DNA from 4 places in the Nonomuraea sp. NPDC003201 genome. Region 4 is predicted to be linked to each of the others. Evidence: riboswitches for the same ligand, from Rfam matches in the RefSeq annotation. Region 4 holds a riboswitch; each other region holds the start of a gene.
What was found. A riboswitch is a leader RNA that binds a small molecule or an ion and turns the genes downstream of it on or off. The one in region 4 is predicted to bind cyclic di-AMP.

Region 1 (5,621 bases), on a different contig from region 4:
GGTCACCGGCGAGCGGCCCGGCGTCCGGGGGGTGCCCGCGCGGGCGCTGGCCGACGACGATCCGCAGCTCCTCGACCAGCTCCTGGCCCTGCCGCAGGTCCACCTGATCATCGACGGCTACAACGTGACCAAGACCGGCTACGGCACGCTCACCCTCGCCGACCAGCGCACCCGGCTCATGACCGGGCTCGGCGGGCTGGTGGCGCAGACCAGGGTCGAGGTCACCGTCGTGTTCGACGGGGCCGAGCTGAACTCCCCGGTGCAGGTCGTGGCGCCGCGCGGGGTGCGGGTGCTGTTCAGCCAGCCGGGGGAGATCGCCGACGATCTGATCCGCCAGCTCGTACGCGCCGAGCCGCCCGGCCGGGCCATGGCCGTGGTGTCGTCGGACCGTGAGGTGGCCGAGTCCGTCAGGCGGATGGGAGCCAGACCCGTTCCGTCTGGCTTGCTGCTGCGCAGGCTGGGCCGGGCCTAGATTACCTGCACCCCTTACGGGCGGATTTGCCGCGCCGTGCCAGGGATATTACGAATTGGGTGGATAGCGTGTGACCTCACCCGCCACTTCTGTACTATTCGCCCCAGATATCATCCCTGGGAGGCGACACAGTGAGGTTTGGCAGGGTGCCGGTGGCCGCGGGTCTCGCGTTCGGGCTGGTCCTGTCCCCCATGGGAGCCGCCGTCGCCGATCCCCGGCCGACCCTCGGACAGGCCAAGGCCAAGCTCGACAAGCTCAACGACAAGGCCGACAAGGTCGTCGACCGCTTCAACACGGCCACCGAGCGGTACAAGGCCGCCAAGGGCGCGTACACCAAGCTGAACGACCGCTACAAGACCAAGCTGGCGACGGTCGCGGACCTGCGCGCCCAGGTGATCGGCATGGCCGTCGACAGCTACAAGCTCGGCACCGACGTGACCTCCCTGCCCGGCCTCGTGAGCGCGGACCGCCCCGACGACTTCCTGATGAGCCTGGCGCTGGCCGGGCAGCTCTCGCGGGAGCGGGCGGAGAAGCTGGCCGCGTTCGACCGGGAGAACCGCGGGCTGAAGGTCGAACGCGACAAGGCGGAAGAGGCGCTGGAGGCGGCCGACCGGGAACGGGACGGGGTCGAGAAGGAGCGTTCGGAGATCATGAAGCTGATCTCCGAGCAGAAGAAGCTCCTGAAGAAGCTCGGCGCCTACAACCCCGGCAACCCGAACAGCGTCGGCATCCAGTACACGGGGCCGGCCTCGGGCAACGCCGCCGCCGTCCTGCGCTTCGCCTTCGCCCAGGTGGGCAAGCCGTACGTGTTCGGCGGGACGGGGCCGGGCGGCTGGGACTGCTCCGGCCTGACCCAGGCGGCGTGGCGCGCCGCGGGCGTGTCGCTGCCGCGCACGACCTGGCAGCAGTGGGCCTGGGGCGCGAGCCGCAAGGTCTCACTGAGCGCCCTCCAGCCGGGGGACCTCATCTTCAGCTCGAGCCTGGGTCACGTCAGTATCTACGCCGGCGACGGGAAAATCGTTCACGCGCCGCAGACGGGCGACGTGGTCAAGGTCGTCAAACTCTCGTCGTACGGCGGCCGCCTCGTGGGCGCCATCCGCCCGTAGCTACGACGCCGAATCGTTGATCGCATCAGCCGAACGAGGTTCGGTTTGATGAGCGATGGGAACGATCCAGCGCGCCTGACGAGCCGCAACAAGTGTGACAAACGCGACATTTGGGGCCTGACAAACGGGCGCGAAAACAAATGTGAGCAGCGTCACATTTCGATAACGGAACCTGGTGTTCCAGCAGGGATTTCCCTCCTTACTGACTCCACTATCTGATCTTTACAGGCGGTGTCCCGCTTTGCCGATCCTTGACCCTTCGGCGTAGCTTCTGGCGACGTCGCGGTGAACAAGCCATGTCCCCCGCGAACCTGCACCGGTCTCTCCCGGTGTGAGACAGATAAAGATCCGCTGGTCAACCGCCCAAATGTCCCCACATCAACACATTGGTCGGGACGGTTGGCCTGCCGAATCCGTGCAGCCAGGAGGCACGGAGCCGGGGACCCAGCGATCCCAGTTCCCCAGGGATCAGGGGGTGAATCGGCGCGCACATCGCGCCGTAGGGCGACTTCCAGGCCCGAATCCGTCAGCTAACCCGGTAGGCATTCGTGGAAGAGTCAAGGAGAAATCCTGTCTACCTCCCTGCATAACCCCCGTCTGTCCCGCATTGCCCTGAGTGGCGTAGCGCTCACGATGACCGTGACGGCCGGAGGTGCGATCCTCCATGCCCCAACGGCTCAGGCTGCCACGACCGATTCGGCGTCGACGACCAAGGCGGCCGCAACCGCCGGAACCTCGAAGACGACCTCGGCCGCGGCGCTGAGGGCGGCCAAGGTCGCCCGTCAGAAGGCGAAGGCCCGCAAGGCCGTCGCCGTGGCCAAGAACCAGGTCGGTGACCCGTATCGGTACGGAGGCACAGGCCCCGGTTCGTTCGACTGCTCCGGCCTCGTCCAGTACGCCTGGAAGAAGGCCGGGGTGAAGCTCCCACGCGTGGCGGCCAGCCAGTTCGCCCGCACCAGGAACAAGGTCTCGTGGCGGAACCTCCGGCCCGGCGACCTGATGTTCTTCAGGGGGCTCGGCCACGTGGGCATGTACGTCGGCAAGGGCAAGATGGTCCATTCGCCTCGGACAGGCGAACGGGTACGCATCGACAAGCTGGGTGGATGGCGGCGGGCGTCGTTCGTCGGCGCTGTCCGTCCCGGCATGTGAAGAAGCCCCGCCCGGCTCCTCCGGGCGGGGCTCTCCCATTGTTGCTTTCATTTTTTTACGGCGGAGCACGGGCGGCGCCACCCGCCGCACCTGGCTGAGGGCCTCCAGGGAGACGCCCGCTGACCCGCACAACGCACCCACCGCAACGGCCCCCCCCTCAAACCAGCCACCCCACCCACCCACCCCGCCCGCCTCATGGCTTCCCGCCTCACGGTCTCGCGCACGTGGCCCCACAGGCCCACAGCCGCTCAACCCGCTCCTCGGCTCCACGACCCTCGGCCACACGGCTCACGACCCTCGGTCCCATGACCCTCAGCCCTCGGCTCAGGGCTCAGAGGTCCCGGCTCGCGGGCCAGGCTCCCCGTCCGATGGCGCGCGGTGTGTGGTCCTCTGGCGCGCAGCCACCGCATGCGGTGCGGGTGGACGGTTCTCAAGGGGGTGCGGAGTGGCCGGTCAGGGGCCGGCGGGCGGCTACGATCGGGCATCGTGTCAGGGCAGGTGAGTCGGCGGGCCGCGATCGTCTCCGTCCTGCTTCTCGCCGTCGCCCCCGCCAGCGCCCCCACCCCCGATTCCCCCATCCTTCCCGCCGAAGTCCGTGGCCTGTGGGGTGACCGCGAGGTCGTGGTCCGCGGGGCCCGATCCGTGGTCGTCGGCGGGCACACCGCACCCGCCGAGCTCGGCGACATCGCGCGGAGGGCTGATCGGGCGGGGCAGCGGGTGTCGGCGGTGCTCGGAAGGTCAGTACGACCGCTCGTAGTCGTTCCCTCGTCCGCTGCCGAAGCGGCCGGGCTGGCCGGGGTGGGGCGGGTCGACGGGCTGGCGGCGGTGGCCGATCGCGGGCGCGTGATCATCGTCCCCGAGTTCTTCGCCAGGCTGAACTCCACCGGCAAGGACGTCGTACTCACCCACGAGCTCACCCACGTCGTCGCCGGCACCGACCGCCTGCCCCCATGGCTCTATGAGGGGTTCGCCGACTACGTCGGCTACCGCGACTCCGGGCTCCCCATGAGGACCGCGGCCGCCGAGCTCGCCGCCGAGGTGCGGGCCGGGAGACTGCCGAGGGAATTGCCCGGACCTGAGGCTTTCGCGGCTGACGGGCGGGACCCCGTCCGGCTCGCCCGGGCGTACCAGGAGGCTTGGCTGGCGTGTCGCTTCCTGGCTGACCGGTTCGGTGAGAGGACGCTGGTGAGGCTCTACCGTGACGCCCGCGCGGGCGGCGTAGACCGAGCACTCGCCGCGCTCGGCCTCTCCGCGGCCACGCTGACGGCACGGTGGCGCGACTACGTGCGAGACCAGCTCGCGTGAGGGGGAGGCAGATGAGCGAACGGCGGAACGTGGACGACGCGTCGCAAGAGGCGTCGAAGGAGGGTGAGGAGGCCGGAGGCACCGCGGCTCTGAGTGGCGAGGCGCGCGGTCACGGTGCGAGCGCGTCAGTAAAGGGGGAGAGCGCCGGCCCGATGTCGGGAGGTGGCGCGTCCGTGAAAGGGGAGGGCGTCGGCCTGACGTCCGGGGGTGGCGCGTCCGTGAAAGGGGAGGGCGTCAGCCCGATGCCCGGAGGTGGCACGCCAGTGAAAGGGGAGAGCGCGGGTCCGGTGGCCGGCGGTGGTGCGTTCGTGAAGGGGGAGAGCGGCGGCGGCAGGCGAGGGCAGAGTGAGGGTGTGTCCGTGAACGGGGGAGGGCCGCCGGAGTCCGACGGCGAGCGCCGGCTGCGGCGGCAGGCGGCGGTGGCGGCCGTGCTGCTCGGCCTGGTGATCGCGGCCGTGGCCGCCTTCAGCACCCCCTGGCACCTCCTGACCTCCGGACCGCCCGACCCGGCCCGAGACTTCACCGCCGCGCAGATCGCCAGGTCCGAGGCGTTCGATGCGGCCAGCACCCTGCCCGCCTACCTCTCGCTGGCCCTCACGCTGATCATCGCCGGACTGCTCGTCGCCACCCCGCTCGGCGTGAAGCTGGTGGCGTGGCTCAAAGGCCCCTGGTGGGTCCGCGTGGTGCTGGGCGTCGTGGTCATCACCCTCTTCACCCAGCTGATCAAGCTGCCGATCGCCATCTGGGGCGAGACGCTGCTGCGCGGCTACGGCCTGTCCATCCAGACCTGGGGGTCCTGGGCAAGCGACCGGCTGAAGAACATAGGCGTCGACGCGTTCATGCTCTCCCTGATGCTGCTGGTGCTCGTGGCGCTGGCCCGCACGTTCAGGCGGTGGTGGATCCCGGCCGCCGTGGGCGCGTTCGCGCTGACGGTGCTGGCGTCGTTCGTCTACCCGGTGGTGTTCGAGCCGCTGTTCAACGACTTCACGACCATGCAGCAGGGCCAGCTCCGCACCGAGCTCCTGGACATGGCCAAGCGGGACGGCGTGCCGGTCGAGGACGTGCTGGTCGCCGACGCCTCCCGCAGGACGACGGCGCTGAACGCCTACGTGTCCGGGTTCGGCGCCACGCGCCGCATCGTCGTCTACGACACGCTGCTCAAGGCCCCGAAGGCCGAGGTCGAGCTGGTCGTGGCGCACGAGCTGGGCCACGCCAAGACCGACGACGTGCTCTACGGCACGTTCATCGGCGCCCTGGGCGCCGCGCTGGGCGCGATCCTGCTGTTCTGGGTGTTCGGCCTGGTACGCCGCCGCACCGGCGTCACCGGCCTGGGCGATCCGCGCGCGGTCGGCGCGGTCATCGGCCTGATGACCTTCGGCTCGCTGCTCATGAGCCCCGCCGAGAACCTGATCAGCCGCCACATCGAGGCCAGGGCCGACCTGCACGCGCTGGACCTCACGCACGATCCGGCCACGTTCATAGCGATGCAGAAACGCCTGGCAGTCACCAATATTTCCGACTTGTCGCCGGATGCGGTGGAATATGTGCTCTATGCGTCCCATCCTTCCAGCCCCGAGCGCATCGCGATG
Region 2 (7,831 bases), on a different contig from region 4:
GCCAGCGCCAGCAGGATCCGCTCGCGGTCCTGGCGCTCCCGCGGCACCTTGGCCTGGGTGGCGAACACGACCCGGTTCCCGCCCCCGGCGACCACGCCGGAGCGCAGGAACGGCAGCCTGGCCAGCCCCACCGCCCCTCCCCCGCCGAGCCGGCCGGCGATCTCGGAGAACTCGGCCACCTCACGCTCGCTGTGCACCACGAACAGGTCGCACCCGCTGCGGAACAACCACGCCTTCTCCGTCGCCGGCACCGAGATCCCCGGCAGCCCGCTCACGAACACCGGCCGCGGCCGCAGGTCGCCGAGCACGTCGGCCACCAGCACGTCCACCACCGGGCCCGTGCAGGCCACCAGCACCACGTCCGGGCGCATGCGCTCGGCCAGCCGCCGCACGGACCGCGCCGAGACCACCGGCGGCGGCTCCAGACCGCCCACGGCGGCGGCGATCTGCTCCGGCGAGGGCGCGATCGGCGTGCGCACCACCACGAGCTCTGCCGTGCCGCCGGGGGGAAGGTCGCCGAGCAGGCAGGCCGCCCACTTCAGATACGAGTCGGAGTCGGCGACCGCCAACACTTTCAACCGGACACTCCTGTCAGATGCGAGCGAAGGGCGGGGGCCGCCCTGCTGGTCCACCAGTCGTCAGGAACGTCCACGGGCTCCACGGCGACACCGCGCGGGCTGAGCAGCACCCGCAGCGAGGTGATCGCGGTCGAGGGCAGGCTGAGCACGCGCTGGCCCGCGTCCAGGCCGCGCAGCGTCAGCTCGGCCGGCGCGCCCACGTCGTGCACGGTGATGCCGGGGCGCTCCCTGATCAGGGCCACGTCCACGGGGTCCTCGCGGCGGTGCGGGTAGTACGCGAGCGGCTCCTGGGCCGCCAGGTCCGTCAGCCAGCGCAGGTAGTGGTCGCGGTGCACGAGCCCGTTGCGGACGAGCGAGGTGCCGAGGACGACCGTGCGCTCCGCGGGCCCCTCCGCGCTGGGCGGCTGGGCGCGCAGCCAGTCGAACTGGTGGCGTACCAGGTTGATCCCGGCCCGCCGTACGCCGTCCGCCAGGGCCTCGTCCACGGGCAGGGCGGTGAAGACCGACACGTCGCTCAGGCGCAGCCGCAGCGCGGCCGCCAGGCCCAGCACGGAGCGCAGCTTGGCCGGCTGGGCCCTGGCCCGCAGCAGCGGCCGGTACGGCCCCGCGGCCAGCAGCTCCAGCAGCCGGAGCGTGGCCAGCCCATCGTCCACGATGACGATGCGTCCGGGACGCGAGGTGAGCCAGCGCACCTGCACCCTGCCGGAGAAGGCGTCACCGACGGCCTGCACGCGCCTGGGCATGCGCTCACGCGGCTCCGCCAGCTCCAGGCCGTCGGGCAGCCCGAGAGACCTCAGCTCCCGACGCGTGGCCTTCAACGGCCGCAGACCGGCGCGCGGCACGACCACCGTCTCGGGGCCGAGCACGCCCGCGTAATGGGCCTCGACGGCGCACAGCATCTGGAGCGGTGACTCCACCCAGGCCGACGCCTGTTCGACCACTCCTGTCCTCCCAGCCGGGTGATGGCCCGTTCACGACCGCTTCAAGCTAGCCCCGCCGCCTTAAGCCACCAGAAACGCGACGTGAACAATGGAGAGCATGAACTCGCTCATGCTCAACACCGACGGCGTGCAGATCCCGCAGCTCGGCTACGGCGTCTGGCAGGTGCCCGCCGACGAGGCCGCGCGGGCCGTCACGACCGCGCTCAAGGCCGGTTACCGGCACGTGGACACCGCCGCCGCGTACGGCAACGAAGAAGGCGTGGGGCAGGCCGTACGCGAAAGTGAGCTGCCACGCCGGAAGCTGTTCGTGACCACCAAGCTGTGGAACGCCGACCACGGCCGCGCGGAGGCGGCCTTCGACGAGTCCCTGGCCCGGCTAGGCCTCGACTACATCGACCTTTTCCTCATCCACTGGCCGGTGCCGCAGCAGGACAAGTACGTGCAGGCGTGGAAGGCGATCGAGAAGATCTACCGTGACGGGCGCGCCAAGGCCATCGGCACCTCCAACTTCAGCATCGCCCACCTCACCCGGCTCATGAACGAGACCGACCTCGTGCCCTCCATCAACCAGATCGAGCTGCACCCGTACCTCCAGCAGCGCGAGCTGCGCGCCTTCCACGAGGCCAACGGCATCCTCACCGAGGCGTGGAGCCCGCTCGGCCAGGGCCAGGGCCTGCTGAACGACCCCGCGCTGGCCAAGCTGTCGGACAAGTGCGGCAAGACGCCCGCGCAGATCGTGCTCCGCTGGCACCTGCAGCTGGGCCACGTCGCGATCCCCAAGTCGGTCACCCCGGCGCGCATCGCCGAGAACATCGGCGTCTTCGACTTCATCCTCGACGCCGAGGACATGGCCGCCATCGGCGCGATGAACAGGGGCCAGCGGATCGGACCCGACCCCGACACGTTCAACATGACCTGACTCGTCTACGATCTCCCGCGTGCGGGATTTTGCGTGGGGCATAGCGGCGACAGGGAATATCGCGCGGACCGTCGGGGCGGCCATCGCGGCCGAACCGGGCATGCGGGTGGCCGCCGTCGGATCGAGGAACCTGGGGCGGGCGCAGGCGCTGGCCGCCACGCTGGGGGCGGAGTCCGCGTACGACTCCTATGAGCGGCTCGCCGCCGACCCGGCCGTGGACGCGATCTACGTGGCGACGCCGCACGCCCAGCACCTGGAGGTGGCCGAGGTCGCCATCGCCGCGGGCAAGGCCGTGCTGTGCGAGAAGCCGCTGGCCGCCACCGTGGACGACGCGGAGAAGATGGTACGCCTGGCGCGCGAGGCGGGCGTGTTCCTGATGGAAGCGATGTGGATGCGGTTCAACCCGCTCGTCCAGAAGATCGCGGCCGACGAGCGCTTCGGCGACCTCCGCTCGGTGCACGCCTCCTTCGGCTTCGCCAAGCCCTACGACCCGGAGCACCGGCTGTGGGCGCCGGAGCTCGGCGGCGGGGCGCTCCTGGACCTCGGGATCTACCCGTTCGGGCTGGCCCAGCTGCTCCTCGGCATGCCCTCCGACCTGCGGATCACCGGCACTCTGGCGCCCAACGGCGTCGATGCGGAGGCCGGCGGCGTGCTGCTCTACCCCGGTGGCAGGAAGGCTCTCGTGGAGACTTCGTTGCTCGGGAATTACCCGAACCATGCCAGTGTTGTAGGAACTCAGATGCGGGCGGACCTCCAGGCACCGTTCTGGGCTACGCCGCGGATTTTGCTCTCCGGGCCCTCCATGGAGCCGGAGGAGTACATCCTCGATCCGGCCGACAACGGGTACGCCGGGGAGCTCCGCGAGGTCCGGGCCGCGACGGCCGAAGGCAGGACCGAAAGTTCGATCATGCCGCTCGACGAATCCCTTGCCATGATGGGGCTTCTGGCCGAGGCTCGCAGGCAGGTCGCCTAGCTGGGCCTTTATCGATTTGTAACGCTCTTGCCTTTTGCATTACGTTTGAGGCATTCTTGAGACATACGTCCGGTTTGTCCGGACTTGTCCGACCATCGCACGACACATCACAGGAACGTCCTGTGACCGCTGAATCCGCCCTCGGGCGGAACCGGGGACCCAGTCCTTTGGGGTGAATCGGCACTTCGGTGCCGTAGGGCAGCTTCCACGTCCGAACCCGTCAGCTAACCCGGTAAGCGGCATGGAAGCAAGGAGTAAACCCCCTCGATGGCCAACATCCGTCTTACCTCTGCTGCGAAGACCAACATCGCCCGCGTCCTTCTCGGCGCCACCATCCTCGGAACCGCGTTCGGCGCCCACATGACCAGCGCCACCGCAGCAGACAAGCAGCCGATCGGCACCGTCGCCAGCACCGCCACCGTCGCCGACCACGTCGAGCGCTCGCGCGAGGCCAAGGTCGGCGTCACCGCCGGCCAGGTCCTGGCGCTCGCCAAGTCCCAGGTCGGCATCACCGAGAACGCGGCCGGCGGCGGCACCAAGTTCCAGCGCTGGTACGCCAACTCGCAGCGCGCCGCGGAGACCATCGCCCGTGACGGCGGCAGCCGCACCGACTACCTGAACGCCGCCTGGTGCGCGATGTTCGTCTCCTGGGTCGGCGACCAGACCGGCGCCCGCTCGCAGATCGGCTGGGACGCCTGGACCGTCGCCCACGCCAAGTGGTTCCAGGCCAACCACCGCTTCGGCACCGAGGCCAAGCCCGGCGCCATCGTGTACTTCTCGTGGAGCGGCAGCAAGAACCTCGACGACATCCAGCACGTCGGGTTCGTCGAGAAGGACAACGGCGACGGCACCATCTCGACCGTCGAGGGCAACACCGGCAACGGCAAGGTCGAGGAGCGCGTCCGTCCCAAGTCCCAGGTCGTCGGCTACGGCTACCCCCAGTACCGCTCCTGACCGGACCGTCCCCCTCCAGGCTGGACTCCCCCAGGCACCTCCTGGCCGGCCTTCCCCAGCGCCAAACGAGCGCGCGTCCCGCAACGGGACGCGCGCTCGTCGCGTTTCCCGCAGGTGCGGCGGGGTGCCGAGCGGAACCCGGCGGCCGGTGCCGTGCGGCCGTCGCGTTTCACCCCCGCGAGTGCGGCGGCCCGCCACCGGGGAAGACCCGAGGCGAACCGCCCGCGACCTCGCCAAGGAGCCGCCGACCATGCCAGCCGCGCGCAGACGCCCCGGAAGGCTGGTCCGGAGTGGGCTGCGACGGGTCGCCGACGGGCTCTTCCCGCGCGGCGCCAACCCGCACGGCGTCCTGCCCGCCCTGCTGATCCTCCTGGCCTGCGTCACCGGCCTCGTGGACGCCGTCAGCTTCCTCGGCCTGGGCCGCGTCTTCGTCGCCAACATGACCGGCAACATCGTCTTCCTCAGCTTCGCCCTGGCCGGGGAGGCCCAGATGTCCAAATGGCCCTCCCCGGCGGCCCTCGTCGCCTTCGGAGCCGGCGCCTGGAGCGCCGGCCGGGTGATCAGGCACACCGCGAACGCGCGACGGGCGTTCGCCGCCGCCACCGCCGTACACGCGCTCCTCGTCGCCGCCGCCCTCGCCGTCGCCCTCACGGCCGGGCACCGCACGGCCTGGGCCCAGGCGGCCCTCATCGTGCTGCTCGCCTACGGCATGGGCCTGCAGAACGCGTCCGTACGAGCGCTCGGCGTACCCGACCTGGTCACCAACGTCCTCACCACGACCCTCACGGGCCTGGCCGCCGACACGCCGGGCCGGGCCGCCCTGCGTCGATCCGCCTCCATTGCCGCGATGTTCCTCGGCGCCCTGGCCGGCGCCACCCTCCACCTCACTACCGGCCCCGCACCCGCGCTGGCGATCGCGCTGACCCTGCTCACCACCGTCGCCCTCGTCGCCCGCAGTGGTCTCAGCCGAGAAAGAACTCCGCCAGCGCCCGGGTGACCCCGGCCGGATCGTGCTCCATCGGGATGTGCCCCGCCCCGGGAACGCGCACCAGCGTCGTGTTCGGCACCTCGGCGGCGAAGCGCTCGGCGTACCGGACCTCCTGGAACGTGTCGTCCTCCCCCCACACCAGCAGCTTCGGCGTCCCATCGGCCTTGAGTGCGGGCACCAGGTCCAGCGTGTAACGGCTGTCGGCCGCGCCCGCCAGCGCCATCCACGACCGGTCCACCCGCGCGTCGTTCCACGGATCAAGGTAATCGGCCAGCTCCGCCTCGGTGGCCGGCCGGGCGAGCGCGGTGGTGACCGCCTTGCGGGGGCGGCCAGCAGTTCCTCCACGGTCGTGGCCGCCACCACGGCCGGATCCCGGTAACGGGCCACGCCGGGAACCGGCCAGGAGTCGTATGTGACCGAGTTGACCAGCGCCAGCCGCCGCACCTCTGGCTGCCCCTCCACCAGCAGGTGCTGGGCGACCGCACCGCCGATGTCGTGCCCCGCCACCGAGAGCCGCTCCCCCGCGCCGACCGCGGCCGCGAACCGGGCCACCCACGCCGCCAGCGCCGGAACCGCCGCCGTCGAGCACACCGGCATGCCCCAGCCCGCGGTCAGCCGCGCCATCGCCGCCCTCGAACGCGAGCTCGGCGCCGCCCTGTTCGTCCGCCACCGCGACGGCATCGCCCTCACCGAGGCCGGCCGGCGAGCCCTCGCCCGCGCCCGCGCCCGCCTGCGCCACTTCGACCTCATCCGCGCCGACGTGGCCGCCGCCAGCGGCCAGATCACCGGCGAACTCCGCCTGGCCAGCCTCCCCAGCGCCACCGGCACGCTCGTCGCCAAGCTGCTGCGCGCGTTCACCGACCGCTACCCGCAGGTCCGCGTACGCCTCTTCGAGGGCATGGACGACGACATCCGCGAATGGCTGCACCGCGGCGCCGCCGAGGTCGGCGTCGTCACCCTCCCCGCGCCCGGCCTGCGCACCGTCCACCTGAGCACCCACGACATGGTCGCCGCGCTGCCCGCCGACCACTCCCTGGCCGCCCGCCCGGCCGTCACTCTCGCCGATCTGGAGGGCAGGCCGTTCATCCTGACCACCGCCGGCTGCCGTCCCCTCATCATGGGTGCGGCGCTGACGGCCCAGGTACGGCTCGACGTCGCCTTCGAGGCCAGCGGGCCCGCCGCCATCCTGGAGATGGTGGCCGCGGGGCTGGGCGTCAGCATCGTCCCGGCCCTCGGCCTCCCCGCCGACCTGGGCACCGTCGTCACCCGGCCCCTGGAGCCGACGATGACCCGTTCGCTGGCCCTGGCCGTTCCGTCGGCGGACGACTGCGCCCCGACCACACGCGCCTTTCTCGACCAGCTCGACGCCTTTACATTGTAGATCAGCGTGTACGTCGTCTACTTCTGATACGTTGTACACCAACTCGTCGGGAGGAGGGTGATCCATGGCTGCCCCGCGCAAGCCCAATGACAGGCCCCCGCTGTGGGCCCGCCTCGAGCGCCCGGCGCCCGCCCCACGCCAGACCCTGTCCCCGCACCGCATCGCCACCACCGCCGTGGGCGTCGCGGACGCGGAGGGCCTCGACGCCATCACCATGCGGCGGCTGGCCACCGAGCTGGGCGTCGCCCCGATGGCCGCGTACCGGTACGTGTCGGGCAAGGACGAGCTGCTGGAGCTGATGGCCGACCACGTCTACGGCGAGCTGGAGCTGCCCGGCGAGACGGCGGGATGGCGGGAGACGCTGCGGGAGATCGCCGTCAGGACGCGCGAGCTGGTGCTGAAGCACCTCTGGCTCGCCCAGCTCCCGCCGAGCGCGATGCTCGCCGTCACCCCCAACCGCCTGGCGGTGGCGGAACGCTCGCTGCGCGCCGTCGACGGCCTTGACCTGGACGCCGACACCAAGATGACCGTCGTCAACACCGTCGGCTCCTACACGCAGGGAGTCACCGGCGCCGAGATCGCGATGCGCCGGCTCATGGCGGGTCAGGGCTGGTCCAGCGAGCAGCAGGTCTACCTCAGCATGGCCCCGCAGCTCACGTACCTCCTCGACACCGGCCGCTACCCCGGCTTCCGGCAGTACATCCACGAGGGCAGGCACAAGGACCGGCCGGGCTGGCAGTTCGAGACCGGGCTCGAGTACGTTCTGGACGGCATCGCGGCCCGGCTGTTCGCGAAGTGAATCTCTCGCGTACGTGTCGATCCCGCCTGTCGCCGTTCGACGCGTTCGACGAGAGCTCGAACCGGACGAAAGAGAGACATCACCCATGAAATTCATGATCGTCGGCAAGGCCAACGCGGAGACCGAGGCCGGGGCGCTGCCCAGCCAGGAGGTCGTGGACGACATGCACGCCTACAACGAGGCGCTGACCAAGGCGGGCGTGCTGCTCGCGGCCGAAGGGCTCTACCCGAGCTCGCAGGGGGCCCAGATCGCGTACAGCGGCGGCAAGGCGACCGTGATCGACGGCCCCTTCGCCGAG
Region 3 (7,831 bases), on a different contig from region 4:
GCTCGTCCCTGAAGCTGAGCCAGTTCTCCTCGGGGACGCAGCGGGCGGCAGCGGCGGCGCGGATGGAGTTGGAGCGCATGGGCTCGTCCTGGAAGATCGTCACCGGGTGGAAGACGACCTTGACCTTGCCCTCCAGGGCGAGTTTCCTGATGGTGCCGTCTACCTTGGCGTGCATGTCCTTGCAGACCGGGCAGTCGAAGTCCTCGTACACGTCCAGCACGGGGGCGTCCCCGCCCCGGTCGGCCAGGACCATCGATCCGTCCATCTGCCGGGTCAGCCGCACCCCGTCGGACGACCGGCCCGGCTCCGAGAACGACACCACCCCGAGTATGGCGATGGCCACGCACGCGAGCGCCACCGCCAGCAACCGCTTCATCATCAGCCCACTCTCACCTCATTGATCGCGCAGACCCTACCCGATGCCGGGAGAATGGATATATGAAGGCATACCTCCTAGATCCCGCCGTAGCACAGTACGTCCTCGCGCACACGACCCCGCCCGACGCCCTGCTGGACGAGCTGGCGAAGGAGACGCTCAGCGCCACCGGGGACGCCGCCGGCATGCAGATCTCGCCCGACCAGGGCACCTTCCTGACCATGATCACCCAGCTCGTGGCGCCCCAGGTCGTCGTCGAGGTGGGGACGTTCACCGGCTACTCGTCCGTGTGCATCGCCAGGGGCCTGTCCGGCGGGCGGCTGCACTGCTTCGACGTGAGCGACGAGTGGACCTCCGTCGCCCGCCGCTACTGGCGCGAGGCCGGGGTGGAGGACCGCGTGACGCTCACGCTCGGCCCCGCGCTGGAGACGCTCGCCGCCTTCGACCAGACTGTCGACCTGGCCTTCCTCGACGCCGACAAGGGCAACTACCCCGGCTACTACGAGCTGCTCATGGAGCGCCTGCGGCCCGGCGGCCTGATCGTGGCGGACAACACGCTGCGCCGGGGCCACGTGGCGGACCCGGCGCACGAGGAGCAGACCACCGTGGACATCCGGCAGTTCAACGACCTGGTGATGGAGGATCCGCGGGTGACGGTCCTCTTGCTGCCGGTCGCGGACGGGATGACCCTGATCAGGAAGAACTAGGCGCGGCGGCCGGGCCCTCGCGGACCCGGCCGTCCCCACTAGACGATCTTGTGGATCCAGTTGTGGGCGTCGGGGCGGGCGCCGTACTGGATGCCCACCAGCTCCTCACGCACCCGCATCGTCACCGGGCCGGGGTTGCCGTCGGCGACGCTCCAGGAGCGGTCGGCGCCCTTCACGGTGCCCACCGGCGTGACCACGGCCGCCGTGCCGCACGCGAACACCTCGGTGAGCTCGCCGGACTCGCATCCGGCCTGCCACTCGTCGATCGAGATGAGGCGCTCCTCGGTCTCCAGGCCCAGGTCGCCGGCCAGCTCCAGGATGGAGTCCCTGGTGATGCCGGGCAGCAGGGTGCCGGTCAGCGCGGGGGTGACGAGCTTGCCGCCGAGGACGAAGAACAGGTTCATCCCGCCCATCTCCTCGACGTACTTGTGCTCGTGGGCGTCCAGCCACACCACCTGGTCGCAGCCGTTCTCCACGGCCTGCCGCTGCGCGACGAACGCGGCCGCGTAGTTGCCGCCGCACTTCGCGAAGCCCGTGCCGCCGGGGGCGGCCCGCGTGTACTCGGTGGACAGCCAGACGGAGACGGGCTTGAGCCCACCCGTGAAGTACGAGGCCGCCGGGGAGGCGATGACCATGTACTTGTACGACTTCGACGGGTAGTTGACGCCGAGCCCCGCCTGGGTGGCGATCATGAAGGGGCGCAGGTAGAGGCTGTGACCCTCGGTCGTGGGCACCCATTCCTTGTCGGTCTGGACGAGGAGTTCGAGCGACTCCACGAAAGCCTCCTCCGGCAGCTCCGGCATGGCCATCCGGAGCGCGGAGCGGTTGAAGCGGGCGGCGTTCGCGTACGGGCGGAACGCGACGATCGAGCCGTTGGCCTGGCGGTAGGCCTTGAGCCCCTCGAACAGCTCCTGCGCGTAGTGGAAGACCGAGGTCGCCGGGTCGAGCGAGAGCGGGCCGTACGGAAGGAGCTTGGCGTCGTGCCAGCCCTGCCCCTCGGTGTAGTCGATCGAGACCATGTGATCCGTGAAGGTCTGCCCGAAGCCGGGGTTCGCCAGTACCTGCTCCCGCTCGGCCGCGGTGCGAGCGTGGTCGGATAGCTGCACGTCGAAGCTGAGCTTCTGAGCGATGGTCATGACGTCGGTCCTTCTCTCTGCGAATCTGCCCAAATCTACAGAAATCTGCGGATCGGTGCTGGTAAGCGGGCGCTGCCCGGAAGGCAGCCCCGGTACTTCCTATTGTCTCGCTATATGGGATGGCAAGCGGCCAATGCGGCGATCAGCCCTTTTGGACGCAAAAAAGCGCCTGGCGGCCCTCGTCGGACCACCAGGCGCGTTGGGGCTAGGCGGTCCTAGCCGGATACTCGCGCGGTGATGTCGTCACCGATCTCGTGGGTGGTGCGACCCGCCCAGCCGGCCAGCCGCTCGAGGATGTCATCGGCGACCGCCTGCTCGACCTTGGCCGCCTCGGTGTGCAGGCCGAGGTGGTCGAGGAGCATGGCGACGGACAGGATGGTCGCGGTGGGGTCGGCCTTGCCCTGACCGGCGATGTCCGGGGCGCTGCCGTGCACCGGCTCGAACATGCTCGGCGCGGACCGCTCGGGGTTGATGTTGCCGCTGGCGGCCAGGCCGATGCCGCCCGCGATGGCGGCGCCCAGGTCGGTGATGATGTCGCCGAACAGGTTGTCGGTGACGACCACGTCGAACCGCTCCGGCTGGCTCACGAAGAACATCGAGGCCGCGTCGATGTGGCAGTAGTCGGTCGTGACGTCGGGATATTCCGCCGCCAGGCGGTTGACCGTGCGCTGCCACAGGTCACCGGCGAAGGTGAGGACGTTGGTCTTGTGGACGAGCGTCAGCTTCTTGCGCGGCCGCGTGACGGCCTTCTCGAACGCGTAGCGCACCACGCGCTCGACACCGTAGGCGGTGTTGAGCGACTCCTGGGTGGCGATCTCGTGCGGGGTGCCGCGCCGCATGGCGCCACCGGTGCCCGCGTAGAGGCCCTCGGTGCCCTCGCGGACGACGATCATGTCGATGTTCTCCGGCGGCGTGTCGGCCAGCGGGGTCTCCACGCCGGGGAACAGCTTGACCGGGCGCAGGTTGACGTAGTGGTCGAACTCGAAGCGGAGCCGCAGCAGCAGATCGCGCTCGAGGATGCCCGGCGGCACGCTGGGGTCGCCCACGGCGCCGAGCAGGATCGCGTCGTAGCCGCGCAGCTCTTCGAGCACGGCGTCGGGCAGCGTCTCGCCGGTACGGTGATAGCGTGCGGCTCCCAGGTCGTAGTGAGTGGGCTCGATCTTCGTGCCCACTGCCTCCAGGACCTTGAGCCCTTCGGCCACGACCTCGGTGCCGATCCCATCGCCGGGGATGACGGCCAGACGGATGTTACGCGACTCCATGGGCGGTACCTTACCGCGTCGTCTCGGCTGACGAACACTTCATCTCATCTTTCGGACGCCCCCTTTGTCCGGTATTGCGGTTCTTTGACCGTTTCGTTAAAGTCACCGACCAGCCTAATCCGCGCGCCGTTGCGTGGAGCCGGGGACCCACATTCCCCCTGGGGCGAGTCGGCATCCCCATGCCGTAGGGCTACTTCCAGGCCCGAGCCCGTCAGCTAACCCGGCCGGCCTTATGGAAGGACAGACCCCTGTCTCGAATCGCCATTGTCCTGGCGGCGGGCGCCGCCGGGCTCATGCTGGCCTCCCCCGCCCATGCCTCGTCCAAGATCGACGACCTCACCACCCTGACCGGCGGCCAGATCAAAAAAATCCAGGAGAAACAGGCTCCGAAGCCCGCCTGGAAGGTCGCCATCAAGTTCGCCATGAGCAAGCGCGGCACCCCGTACGTGTGGGGCGGCGCCAGCCCGAGCGGCTACGACTGCTCCGGGCTCATGCTCAGGGCGTACGAGCACGCCGGAATCGAACTCCCCCGCACCGCCGCCGAACAGTACGGCGCGTTCACCAAGAAGATCGCCTGGCAGGACCTCAAACCCGGCGATCTGGTCTTCTTCCACGGCCTCGGGCATGTCGGGATGATCTCCCGGCCCGGCTACATGGTCCACTCGCCGCACACGGGTGACGTGGTCAAGGAAGAGCGCCTGACCTCCTGGCGCAGGGACTCCTTCGTGGGTGGCGTCCGCCCCGACCGCAAGGGCGTACGGCTCTGGTCCAAGCTCCAGGAGCAGCGCGACGAAACACCCACCACCCTCACGGCCACCCTGTAGGAGGCCGCGGCGTCCGCCTCCCCACGCGACGGTCAGGGGAGGCGGGCGTCGAAGATGAGGTCCCAGGCACGGGTCCTGGCGTGGGCCACCGCGCCCAGCAGGACGCCGCTGTCCCCCAGCGTGCTGGCCACCACCGAGGGCCGCAGCGGGCCGAGCTCGGCGATGCGGGCCTCGATGGCCTCCCCCAGGAGGTCCAGGTTGCGGCCCACGCCGCCGCTGAGCACGATCACCTCCGGATCCAGCACGGCGGCCACCGCCACCAGCAGGCCGCCGATGCGGCGCCCCTCGGCCTCCACCACCGAGCGGGCCACGCCGTCGCCGGAGGCCGCCGCGGCGAAGACCTTCTTGGCCGTCTCCAGGCTCAGGCCGGCGGCGCGGGCCGCGCGGACCACTCCGGGCGCGGCGGCGACCGCCTCCGTGGCGCCGTGGGCCAGGGCGTCGCCCGCCGGCGGCGCCGGGTCCTCGGTCGCGGGCACGTACGAGACCTCCCCCGCCGCTCCCCGGGCGCCCACGTACAGCTCACCGTTGATCACGATGCCCATCCCGACGCCGGTGCCGACGGACACCAGCGCGAAGTTGGACTTGCCGCGCCCCGCCCCGTGCGTGTGCTCGCCGACGGCGGCCAGGTTGATGTCGTTCTCGATGACGAGGTCGACCTCCATCTCGGCGCGCAGGCGCTCGGCCAGGTCGGAGCCGGGCAGGTTGGGGGCGAACTCCAGGCGGCCGAGCTCCGGGTTGTACACGCCGGGCGTGCCGACGACGGCGCAGGCGATGGCGGGCCAGTCGACGACGGCCTCGCGGGCGGCGGCCCGGCACAGCTGTCCGACCAGGACGGCCAGTTCGGCGGAGGTGAGGGCGGTGTTGCGCCCGTCCCTCCGGCCGGCGAATTTCCCGCGCAGGTCGGCGACGGCGACCCTGATCCAGTCACGCCCGATGTCGACGCCGGCGACGTGGGTGGCGGCGGCGTTGACGTCGTACAGGGACGTGACCGGCCCCGGGCGGCCGGAGACCTCGCCGACGAGGTGAACGAGCCCGTCCTCCTCCAGCCCGGCCAGGGCCGCGGACACCGTGGGCTTCGACAGGCCGGTGACCTTGGCGAGGTCGGCGCGCGAGGCGGGGCCGTGCTCCTGAAGATGGTCGAGCAGGCGGCGCTCGTTCAGCACTCGCAGCAGCCGCGGATTACCCAGGTCGCCCCGCATCTCACCCTCCCTTGAAGAAGCAAACCCTAGCCAACTCGCCTGATAGTAAATTACCTTTCTTACCAAGCACAGGGGCGGCACATCCGGAAGGACGAAGTGCGATGCACCGAGCATGGCGATCAATCCCTGTCGCGGCGGTCCTCCTGGCCGCCGCCTGTGGAAACACCGGCAACAGCACCGGCGCCACCACCACGACCACGCAGGGCCAGGGCGGCAAGACGATCGCGCTGTTCCTGCCCGAGTCCAAGACCACCCGGTACGAGGCGTTCGACCGCCCGCTGTTCGAGGCGAAGGTCAAGTCGCTCTGCCCCGACTGCAAGATCCTCTACAGCAACGCCGAGCAGGACGCCCCCAAGCAGCAGCAACAGGTCGAGGCCGCGCTCACCCAGCAGGCCGACGTGCTCGTGCTCGACGCCGTGGACGCCAACGCCGTGGCTCCCCTGGTGAACCAGGCCAAGCAGAAGAAGGTCCCGGTCATCGCCTACGACCGGCTGATCTCGGGCATCGACTACGCGTACTACGTCTCGTTCAACAACGTACGGGTGGGTGAGATGCAGGGCCAGGCCCTGCTCGACGCCATGACCGCCAGGGGCACGGCGGCGAAGGGCCAGATCGTGATGATCCACGGCTCCCCCACCGACCCCAGCTCGGCCGACTACAAGAAGGGCGCCAAGAGCGTGCTGGACGGGAAGGTGAAGGTCGGCAGGGAGTTCGACACGCCGGACTGGAGCCCCGACAAGGCGCAGCAGGAGATGGAGCAGGCCATCACCGCGCTGGGCAAGGACACCATCACCGGCGTGCTGTCCGCGAACGACGGCATGGCGGGCGGCGCGATCGCGGCCATGAAGCGCGCGGGCTACAAGCAGCTCCCGCCGATCACCGGCCAGGACGCCGAGCTGGCCGCCGTCCAGCGCATTCTCACCGGCGAGCAGTACATGACCATATATCTGGACATCAGGGCGGAGGCGGAGAAGTCCGCCGAGCTCGCCGTCGCGGTCGCCAAGGGCGAGCAGCCCACCGCGCCCGCCAAGGTCAACAACGGCACGGCCGACATCCCGGCGTTCCTCCTCGACCCCATCCCCGTCACGACCGACAAGGTCAAGGACACGATCGTCAAGGACGGCTTCTACACCGCCGCCCAGCTCTGCACGGGCGAGGTCAAGGCCGCCTGCGAGAAGCAGGGCATCGAGTAGATGCTCTCGGCGACAGACATCTCCAAACGGTACGGGGCGGTCCAGGCGCTCGACGGGGCCCGCCTGGACCTGCGCCCCGGCGAGGTCGTGGCCCTCATGGGCGACAACGGCGCGGGCAAGTCCACGCTGGTCAAGGCCATCTCGGGGGTCGTGACGCCGGACGCCGGCACGATCACCGTGGACGGCTCGCCGGTCAGGATCGCCAACCCGCACGACGCGCAGGCCCTCGGCGTCTCGACCGTCTACCAGGACCTCGCGCTCTGCGAGAACCTCGACGTCGTGGCCAACCTCTTCCTGGGCACCGAGCGCCGCCGCGGCTCGCTCCTGCGCCACATCGCCATGGAACGCGCGACCCGCGAGCTCCTCGGCCAGCTCGACGTGCGCATCAGGGACATCAGGGTGCCGGTCGCCATGCTGTCGGGCGGCCAGCGGCAGTCGGTGGCCATCGCCAGGGCGCTCATCGGCGAGCCGCGGCTGGTCATCCTCGACGAGCCCACGGCGGCCCTGGGGGTCGAGCAGACGGCGCAGGTGCTGGCGCTGATCGGGCGGCTGCGCGAGCGCGGGCTCGCGGTGCTGGTCATCTCGCACAACCTCGCCGACGTACGCGCGGTGAGCGACCGCGTGGTGGTGCTGCGGCTGGGCCGCAACGCCGGCGAGTTCACCACGGCCACCGCCTCCCAGGAGGAGATCGTGGCCGCGATCACGGGGGCAGGGACATGACCGACACGCTGGTACGCAGCCCGTACACGCCGAAGGTCGCCGTCGAGCGGCTGCGCCAGGGGGACGTCGGCGCGTGGCCGGTGGTCGGCGGGCTGATCGCGATCGCGATCGTGTTCAGCACGCTGAACGACCGCTTCCTGTCCCCCGAGAACCTCACCAACCTCGTGCTCCAGATGGCCGCCACCGGCACGATCGCGCTGGGCATCATCATGGTGCTGCTGCTCGGCGAGATCGACCTGTCGGCGGGCTCGGTCAGCGGCCTGTGCGCCACGATCATGACGATCGTCCACGTCAAGCAGGGCTGGAACCCGCTGCTCGCCATCCTCCTGGCGCTCGCCGCCGGCGCGGCGATCGGGTTCCTGCACGGCCTGATGCTGACCAAGCTGCGGATGCCGTCGTTCGTCGTGACGCTGG
Region 4 (7,831 bases):
ACGCGGGTTCGATTCCCGTCGTCCGCTCCAGACGGCGAAAGGCCAGGTCGGCGAGTAAGCGGCCTGGCCTTTCGAGTTCTTTCACGAAGTTGCGTCCGCCGAGATGAAGTCGGTACGTGGGCGCTCTTCACGCGAAGGGCATCGCCCCGGGAGTCTTCGAACTGCCGGTGTCCGTGTGTGGCGAGACAGTGGGCGAGCTCGGCACCGGATATCCGTCCACCGCTGGATGCGCAGGTGAGGACCTGAGGCCGACCGGGCCTTCGCCGATGTGCCTATCCTTGGGGGATGGTGCCAGAAAGGATCTTCGGAGCTGCGACGCGGCACGACGGCGATCCTGATCGGGTGGCCGTGCTGCTTCCCGGAAGGGGCTACGTGCCGGCCCGTCCCCTCCTCCACTTCGCCGGCGCGGTCCTCAGGCGGCACGGCTGGTCCGTGCGGGAGGTCTGGTGGCAGTCGCCGGCGACCCAGGACGCGGGGGAGCCGGCCGGCTGGGTCATGGAGCAGGCCCGGCAGGCCCTCGACGGTGAGCGGGCCGAGCGCCTGCTCCTGGTCGGCAAGTCGCTCGGCACGTTCGCCGCCCCGCTGGCCGCCGAGCGGGGGCTGCCCGCGATCTGGCTCACCCCGCTGCTCAGGCATGAGGCCGTCGTCGAGGCGCTGCGCCGCACCGGGGCGCCCACGCTGCTGGTGGGCGGGAGCGCCGACAAGCTCTGGGACGGGGAGGTCGCGCGTGGGCTGGGCCACCCGTACCTGGAGGTCCCCGGCGCCGATCACGCCTTGGAGGCATTCGAGGACCCGGTCCGATCGGTCGAGATCCTCAGGGACGTGACCGCGGAGATGGACCGGTTCGTGGCGGGCCTGCGATCGTAGGCATGCGCGCGCGAGCGATCTCCCGTGACGGCCTCGTCGAGGAGCTGGCCGAACGGGTCGCCGGACGGCCGGGGTGGGTGCGGATGGCCGTGGACGGGGCGGCGGCGGCGCGTCCCGGGACGCTGGCGGACGAGCTCGTCGCCCCGCTCCGGTTGCGCGGGCGGCCCGTGCTGCGCGTGTCGGCGGACGACTTCCTGCGGCCCGCGTCCCTGCGGCTGGAGCACGGCAGGACCGATCCGGACGCCTTCTACGAGGACTGGCTCGACGTCAAGGCGCTCCGGAGGGAAGTGCTGGAGCCCTTGGACGAGGGCGGCTCGGGGCGGGTGCTGCCGCGGCTCTGGGACAGCCGCGTCGACCGGGCGTACCGGGTGCCGTACGAGGAGCTGCCCCCGGGCGGCGTGCTGATCGTGGACGGGACGCTGCTGCTGGGACGGGGGCTGGCGTTCGAGGTGAGCGTGCACGTGTGGCTGTCGGCGGGGGCGCTGGAGCGCGGGACGCCCGAGGACGAGCGGTGGCGGCTGCCCGCGTACGAGCGGTACGAGCGTGAGGCCCGCCCCCAGCGGGCGGCCGACGTCGTGGTCAGGGCCGATCATCCCCGCAGACTCGCCGTCATGACCCGCGAAGCGTGATGCTGGAACACGGAACGTGAGCGGCGCAGACTGGGGCGATGATCCCCAGCCAGTGGTACAACATCGTTCCCGACCTGCCCGCCCCGCCTCCGCCGCCGCTGCACCCGGCGACGCGCGAGCCCGTGGGGCCCGACGACCTGGCGCCGCTCTTCCCGATGGAGCTGATCGGCCAGGAGGTGAGCGGTGAGCGGTTCGTCCCGATCCCGCGAGAAGTGCTCGACGTCTACCGGCTCTGGCGGCCGACGCCGCTGATCCGGGCGCGCCGGCTCGAGAAGGCCCTCGATACGCCGGCCAGGATCTACTACAAGTACGAGGGGGTCTCGCCCGCCGGGTCGCACAAGGCGAACACGGCCGTGCCCCAGGCGTACTACAACGCCCGCGAAGGGGTGCGGCTGCTGACCACCGAGACGGGGGCCGGGCAGTGGGGGTCGGCCCTGGCGTTCGCCTGCTCCCAGTTCGACCTCGAATGCCAGATTTGGATGGTGCGGGCCTCGTACGACCAGAAGCCGTACCGCCGCTCTCTCATGCAGGTGTACGGCGCCACCGTCCACGCCAGCCCGTCACCCGTCACCGGCTCGGGCAGCAAGGTGCTGGCGGACGACCCGGACTCGCCCGGCAGCCTGGGCATCGCGATCAGCGAGGCCGTCGAGGTGGCCGCCGCCACACCCGACGCCCGGTACGCGCTCGGGTCGGTACTCAACCACGTGCTCCTGCACCAGACCGTGATCGGCGAGGAGGCGCTGGAACAGCTGCCCGAGATGCCGGACCTGGTCATCGGCTGCACCGGCGGCGGCTCGAACTTCGCCGGCCTCACCTTCCCGTTCCTGCGCGAGAAGCTGGCCGGGCGGATACGGACCGTGTTCAGGGCGGTCGAGCCGGCCGCCTGCCCGTCGTTCACGCGCGGCGTGTACGCCTACGACTTCGGCGACACCGCGGGCCTCACGCCGCTGCTCAAGATGCACACGCTGGGGCACGCGTTCATCCCCGACCCGATCCACGCGGGCGGCCTGCGCTACCACGGCATGTCGCCGCTGCTGTCGCACATGTACGAGCTGGGCCTGTTCGAGGCGGTCACCCGCGCCCAGAGCGAGTGTTTCGAGGCCGGTGTCCGCTTCGCCAGGACCGAGGGCATCGTGCCCGCCCCGGAGCCCACGCACGCGCTCGCGGAGACGATCGCCGAGGCCCTGCGGTGCAAGGAGAGCGGCGAGGAGAAGGTGATCCTGACCGCGCTCTGCGGCCACGGCCACTTCGACCTGGGCGCGTACGACCGCTACCTGGCCGGGCACCTGGAGGACTACACGCTGCCGCAGGACCGCATCGAGCAGGCCCTGACCGAGCTGCCGGGCTGAAAGCGGGGTGGCCGCCGGAAGAGGCGGCCACCCGGTCAACGCGCCGTGGGGCGCTTGCCGTGGTTCGCCTTCTTCTTCTTGCGTGCCTTGCCCTTGCGTGAGCGCCTGGCCATAAGCTCGCCTCCGGTGATCGGGCCGATGATCGGCTACGCCACGAGCCTCCCCGCCCGTGCTGACCAGCGCAAGCGCAGCACGCGAACTAACATTCCCCAACAATTCCGTGTCATAATTTGGTGGAATCTGTTGGAAGGAGCGGGCGTGCTCGCACAGCAGCGTCAGCAGACGATCCTCGAACGCGTGCGCAGCAACGGCGGCGTCCGGGTCGCGGACCTGGTCCGCGAGCTGGGCGTATCCGACATGACCATCCGTCGGGACCTCGAGGTGCTGGCCGAGCGCGGGTTGCTGGAGAAGGTGCACGGCGGTGCCACCGCCCTCGGCCCCGGCTCCACCGAGGAGCCGGGCTTCACCGCCAAGTCGGCCCGCCAGCAGCAGGAGAAGGAGGCCATCGCGCGCCGCGCGGCCGGCCTCGTCCGGCCTGGCACGGCCGTGGCGCTCTCGGCGGGCACCACCACGTGGGCGCTGGCCCGCCACCTGATCGCCGTCCCCGAGCTGACGGTGATCACCAATTCGATCCCCGTCGCCGAGGTCTTCCACCGCAACCCGCGTTCCGACCGCACGGTCGTGCTGACCGGCGGCGTGCGCACGCCGTCCGACGCGCTGGTGGGCCCGGTGGCCGTGGCCGCGATCCGCCGCCTGCACGTGGACACGCTGTTCCTCGGCGTGCACGGGATGAGCGTGCGGGCCGGGTTCACCACCCCCAACCTGCTGGAATCGGAGACCGACAGGGAGCTGGTGGCGGCCGCCAACCGGCTGGTCATCCCCGCCGACCACACGAAGTGGAACACGGTCGGCATCAGCACCATCGCCGAGCTGACCGAGGCCGACGTGGTCGTCAGCGACGCGGGGCTGCCTGAGGACGCACGCATGGAGCTGGCCGAACGGGCCGGAGAACTGATCATCGCGGAGGGCTCGTGAAGCGCACCATCACCCATCTGGCCGACGGCCGTGAGCTGATCTACTTCGATCAGCGGGACGACGCCGACCGGAGCGCGATCGACCGGCGGGTGCTCGACCCCCGGCCGGTGGCCTCCGAGCTGCGCTACGACCCGCTGACCGAGGAGTGGATCGCGATGGCGGGGCACCGGCAGACGCGCACGTTCCAGCCGACCGGCTCGGCGAACGAGTGCCCGCTGTGCCCGTCGTCGGACACGCGCTCGTCGGAGATCCCGGCGTACGACTACGACGTGGTGGTGTTCGAGAACCGATTCCCCTCCTTCTCCACCAATTTCGGGACTTATACAGACGTGGGGGGCCTGAGTGAGGTCCGGCCGGGAGTGGGGCGGTGCGAGGTGGTCTGCTTCACCTCTGAGCATTCGTCGTCGTTCTCCCAGCTCTCCGACGGCCAGGTGGAGCTGGTCATGGAGGCGTGGGCCGACCGGACGGCCGAGCTGTCCGGGATCGAGGGCGTGGAGCAGGTGTTCTGCTTCGAGAACCGGGGCGAGGAGATCGGCATCACGCTGGCCCACCCGCACGGCCAGATCTACGCCTACCCGTACGTCACGCCCAGGACCAGGCTCCAGCTCGCCGCCGCCAGGCGCTACACGAAGGGGAACCTGTTCGCCGACGTGCTGGCCGCCGAGCGGGCCGCCGGGACGCGCGTGGTGGCCTCCAACGAGCTGTGGACGGCGTTCGTGCCGGCCGCCGCGCGGTGGCCGTACGAGGTGCACATCTACCCGCACCGGCAGGTGCCCGATCTGGCCGCGCTGACGGAGGAGGAGCGGTCGGCGTTCGCGCCCCTCTACACCTCGGTGCTGCGGGCCTTCGACGACCTGTTCGGCGTGGTGATGCCGTACATCTCGGCCTGGCACCAGGCGCCCGTGCGGCAGGACCGCGAGCTCGGCTATCTGCACCTGGAGCTGTTCAGCATCAGGCGGGCGCCGGGCAAGCTCAAGTACCTGGCCGGGTCGGAGTCCGCGATGGGGGCGTTCGTGAACGACGTGCTGCCGGAGGAGGCCGCTAGGATGATTCGATCACAGGTAGATCACTATTAGATTTCTAATGGGGGTCGCGTTACTCGTGATCTACCACTAATATCCCTTTTGTGCCTGGCCGTAACAGCAGGCACACGCCTAATCCCGGGCGAGTCGCCCGGGAGCCGGGGACCCACCCGCACCTGGGGTGAATCCACTTCGGTGGTAGGGCACGCAGCTCCCAGCCCGAACCCGTCAGCTAACCCGGCCGGCAGAGGGAGAGGAACATCCACGTGGCGGCTCCGTCCCCCGCGACTCTTGCCATCGGCCTCGTCGCCGCCGCAGCCGTCGCCCTCCTGCCGGCGACCGCGGCCTCGGCGGCCCCCAAGCCCTCGGAGACCGAGCTCCGCGCCCAGCTCAAGCAGCTCAACAGCAAGATCGACAAGCTCATCGAGAAGTACAACCTCAAGCGCGTCGAGCTGTCCAAGGCGCAGGCGGCCGCCAAGGCGGCCAAGGAGCGGCTGGCGGCCGCGGAGAAGACGCTGGCCGCCGCCGAGCAGCGGGTCGGCGACCTCGCCAGGATGCGCTACCAGAACCACGACCCGTCGCTGCCCTCCGTCCTGATGGTCCAGAACGGCGGCGGCGCCGCCCTGCTCGAGCAGCTGACGGCCGAGCAGCAGGCCCTCGTCCAGGGGGTGGCCAAGGCCCGCGACGACAAGAAGAAGGCCTCCGACGAGGCCGCCGCGCTGGCCACCCAGATCGGCGTGGACGCCAAGGACGTGACCGAGCAGCGTTCCGAGGCCGAGGACATCATCGACGACATCAAGAGCAAGCTCCAGGACCTCGTGCCGCTCGGTCCCGGCCGCAAGTCCGACGGGAGCTGGGCGCCGGAACTGCCCTCGGGCTCGGACAACATCACGGCCCGTACACGGCTGATGAAGGCGGAGCTGGCCAAGAACTTCAAGCTGCCGTTCACGGTGGGCTGCTTCCGCTCGGGCTCCAGCGGCGAGCACCCGCTCGGGCGGGCCTGCGACTTCATGATGAGCACCGGCGGCACGATGCCCGCGGCCATCAACAACGCCCTGGGCGACCGCATCGCGGATTGGGCGCTCAAGAACAAGGGCAAGCTCGGCGTCAAGTACGTGATCTGGAAGCAGCGCATCAACATGGGCTCGGGCTGGCGGGCCATGTCGGACCGCGGCAGCGTCACCGAGAACCACTACGACCACGTCCACATCTCGATGTACTGAGCTGGATAAGGTCGGACATCATGACTGACACCCGGATCCCGCCCGCTCTCACCGGCGACGAGCGGACCACGCTGAACAACTGGCTCGAATGGCACCGCGGCACCCTCGCCGTCAAATGCGCGGGCCTGTCGGACGATCAGCTGCGCCTGCGCTCCGTCTCACCCTCGACCATGTCCCTGCTCGGCCTGGTCCGGCACATGGCGAACGTCGAACGCTCCTGGTTCCGCCGCGTGCTGAACGGCGAGGACCTCCCCAAGCTGTGGGACAAGGACCGCGACAACGACGCCGACTTCAAGGAAGTGGACGCCGCCTCGGTCAAGGAGGCCTTCCTCACGTGGGAAGAGGAGATCGAGCGCGCCCGCGCCATCTCGGACGCCACGCCGCTGGACGCCGTCGGTGACCACAGAGGGCAGGAGTGCACCCATCGCTGGATCCTCATCCACATGATCGAGGAGTACGCGCGGCACAACGGTCACGCGGATCTGCTGCGCGAGCGCATCGACGGGGTGACCGGAGAGTAACGAGAGCGATGATCAGGGCTCGGTGCGGAACAGCGCCCACACGGCCTTGCCGCCCCGAGCCAGCGGGTCCCAGCCCCAGCACTGACTGTAGGTCTCGACGATGTAGAGGCCGCGCCCGTTCTCCGAGATGAAGTCCGGTTCCTTGGGGCGCGGCACCTCGTCGCTGGGGTCGGCCACCGCCAGCAGCACGTGCGGCTGTACGCGCATCAGCAAGAGCTCGATCTCCCGCCGTCCCGCCGCGTACATCGCGTAGCGCACAGCGTTGGTCACGAGCTCCGACACCACCAGCGCGGCGTCGTCGCTGAGTTCGTGCAGGCCCCAGCCCTTGAGGGTCGAGCGGGTCACGTCCCTGGCCGTCTTCACGGAGTCGGCCTGAAAGGGCAACGGGCACGAGGTCGTGTACGGCTTGCCACCCATGAGCAGGTGGTCGAAGCCCACGTCACGGGTGATCTGCAATGCATCGGCAGTGGCCAGAGGATCCTCCACCATGCTGCCGATACCTCCCCGTTCAGTCCGACTTAGTGCATGTTTGGCCCAATATGCACTAAGCCATCATGGGTCACGATCGCTGCACCTGCAAGACCCAAATGCACGTGCACTTGCATTGTGCAGTAGCAAGCGGCGTTTTGGGGCATAACTCTCCTAATCGGACACGGGGTTGAGACCTTGTCATACCCGGCAATGTGGTGTCACTGTGTGTGCGGACCTTGATAGGAGGCAAAGTGACGCAGAACCAGCCGGGTTCCGGACCGACGGCGCTGCGCATCCTCCTGGGCTCCCAGCTGCGCAAGCTCAGGGAAGCGAAGAACGTCACTCGTGAGGAGGCGGGCCATCTCATCCGTGGCTCCGAATCCAAGATCAGCCGCATGGAGCTGGGCCGAGTGGGGTTCAAAGAACGGGACGTGGCGGACCTGCTGACCCTCTACGGGGTCGTCGACAAGCAGGCCCGCTCCGCCGTACTCGACCTGGTCGCCACCGCCAACGAGCCTGGTTGGTGGCACCGGTTCAACGATGTCCTGCCCACGTGGTTCCAGGCGTACGTCGGCCTTGAAGAGGCCGCCGCCAGGATCAGGACCTACGAAGTCCAGTTCGTGCCAGGACTGCTGCAGACCAAGGAGTACGCAAGGGCCGTCGTGACCGCCGGATCGGCGGGAATCGGGGCCGAGGAGATCTCCAGAAGAGTGG

Region 1: another riboswitch for cyclic di-AMP. It lies ahead of ACWDX9_RS57930 (C40 family peptidase); the one in region 4 lies ahead of ACWDX9_RS39785 (coiled-coil domain-containing protein).
Region 2: another riboswitch for cyclic di-AMP. It lies ahead of ACWDX9_RS44815 (CHAP domain-containing protein); the one in region 4 lies ahead of ACWDX9_RS39785 (coiled-coil domain-containing protein).
Region 3: another riboswitch for cyclic di-AMP. It lies ahead of ACWDX9_RS19735 (C40 family peptidase); the one in region 4 lies ahead of ACWDX9_RS39785 (coiled-coil domain-containing protein).

Annotation. Positions count from the first base shown of each region.
Region 1 is NZ_JBSFTC010000464.1:492-6,112, reverse strand. Features, by position in the region: partial or broken gene ACWDX9_RS57940 (NYN domain-containing protein) at 1-472, shown strand, start outside; gene ACWDX9_RS57935 (NlpC/P60 family protein) at 604-1,578, shown strand; cyclic di-AMP (ydaO/yuaA leader) riboswitch at 1,974-2,138, shown strand; gene ACWDX9_RS57930 (C40 family peptidase) at 2,212-2,727, shown strand; gene ACWDX9_RS57925 (hypothetical protein) at 3,214-4,032, shown strand; gene ACWDX9_RS57920 (M48 family metallopeptidase) at 4,392-5,621, shown strand, end outside.
Region 2 is NZ_JBSFTC010000222.1:11,272-19,102, reverse strand. Features, by position in the region: gene ACWDX9_RS44835 (DUF6716 putative glycosyltransferase) at 1-572, opposite strand, end outside; gene ACWDX9_RS44830 (hypothetical protein) at 575-1,519, opposite strand; gene ACWDX9_RS44825 (aldo/keto reductase) at 1,617-2,438, shown strand; gene ACWDX9_RS44820 (Gfo/Idh/MocA family protein) at 2,458-3,411, shown strand; cyclic di-AMP (ydaO/yuaA leader) riboswitch at 3,529-3,665, shown strand; gene ACWDX9_RS44815 (CHAP domain-containing protein) at 3,679-4,365, shown strand; gene ACWDX9_RS44810 (YoaK family protein) at 4,616-5,362, shown strand; gene ACWDX9_RS44805 (alpha/beta fold hydrolase) at 5,328-5,591, opposite strand; gene ACWDX9_RS44800 (LysR substrate-binding domain-containing protein) at 5,766-6,734, shown strand; gene ACWDX9_RS44795 (TetR/AcrR family transcriptional regulator) at 6,799-7,533, shown strand; gene ACWDX9_RS44790 (YciI family protein) at 7,619-7,831, shown strand, end outside.
Region 3 is NZ_JBSFTC010000048.1:30,016-37,846, reverse strand. Features, by position in the region: gene ACWDX9_RS19755 (DsbA family protein) at 1-379, opposite strand, end outside; gene ACWDX9_RS19750 (O-methyltransferase) at 439-1,083, shown strand; gene ACWDX9_RS19745 (branched-chain amino acid aminotransferase) at 1,122-2,219, opposite strand; gene ACWDX9_RS19740 (3-isopropylmalate dehydrogenase) at 2,435-3,481, opposite strand; cyclic di-AMP (ydaO/yuaA leader) riboswitch at 3,583-3,726, shown strand; gene ACWDX9_RS19735 (C40 family peptidase) at 3,775-4,305, shown strand; gene ACWDX9_RS19730 (ROK family transcriptional regulator) at 4,338-5,504, opposite strand; gene ACWDX9_RS19725 (sugar ABC transporter substrate-binding protein) at 5,606-6,697, shown strand; gene ACWDX9_RS19720 (ATP-binding cassette domain-containing protein) at 6,698-7,417, shown strand; gene ACWDX9_RS19715 (sugar ABC transporter permease) at 7,414-7,831, shown strand, end outside.
Region 4 is NZ_JBSFTC010000173.1:7,354-15,184, forward strand. Features, by position in the region: tRNA gene ACWDX9_RS39750 (tRNA-Gly) at 1-30, shown strand, start outside; gene ACWDX9_RS39755 (hypothetical protein) at 286-867, shown strand; gene ACWDX9_RS39760 (uridine kinase) at 870-1,496, shown strand; gene ACWDX9_RS39765 (TrpB-like pyridoxal phosphate-dependent enzyme) at 1,535-2,845, shown strand; gene ACWDX9_RS39770 (50S ribosomal protein bL37) at 2,881-2,958, opposite strand; gene ACWDX9_RS39775 (DeoR/GlpR family DNA-binding transcription regulator) at 3,104-3,880, shown strand; gene galT (galactose-1-phosphate uridylyltransferase) at 3,877-4,956, shown strand; cyclic di-AMP (ydaO/yuaA leader) riboswitch at 5,022-5,163, shown strand; gene ACWDX9_RS39785 (coiled-coil domain-containing protein) at 5,169-6,125, shown strand; gene ACWDX9_RS39790 (DinB family protein) at 6,146-6,646, shown strand; gene ACWDX9_RS39795 (ATP-binding protein) at 6,659-7,135, opposite strand; gene ACWDX9_RS39800 (helix-turn-helix domain-containing protein) at 7,369-7,831, shown strand, end outside.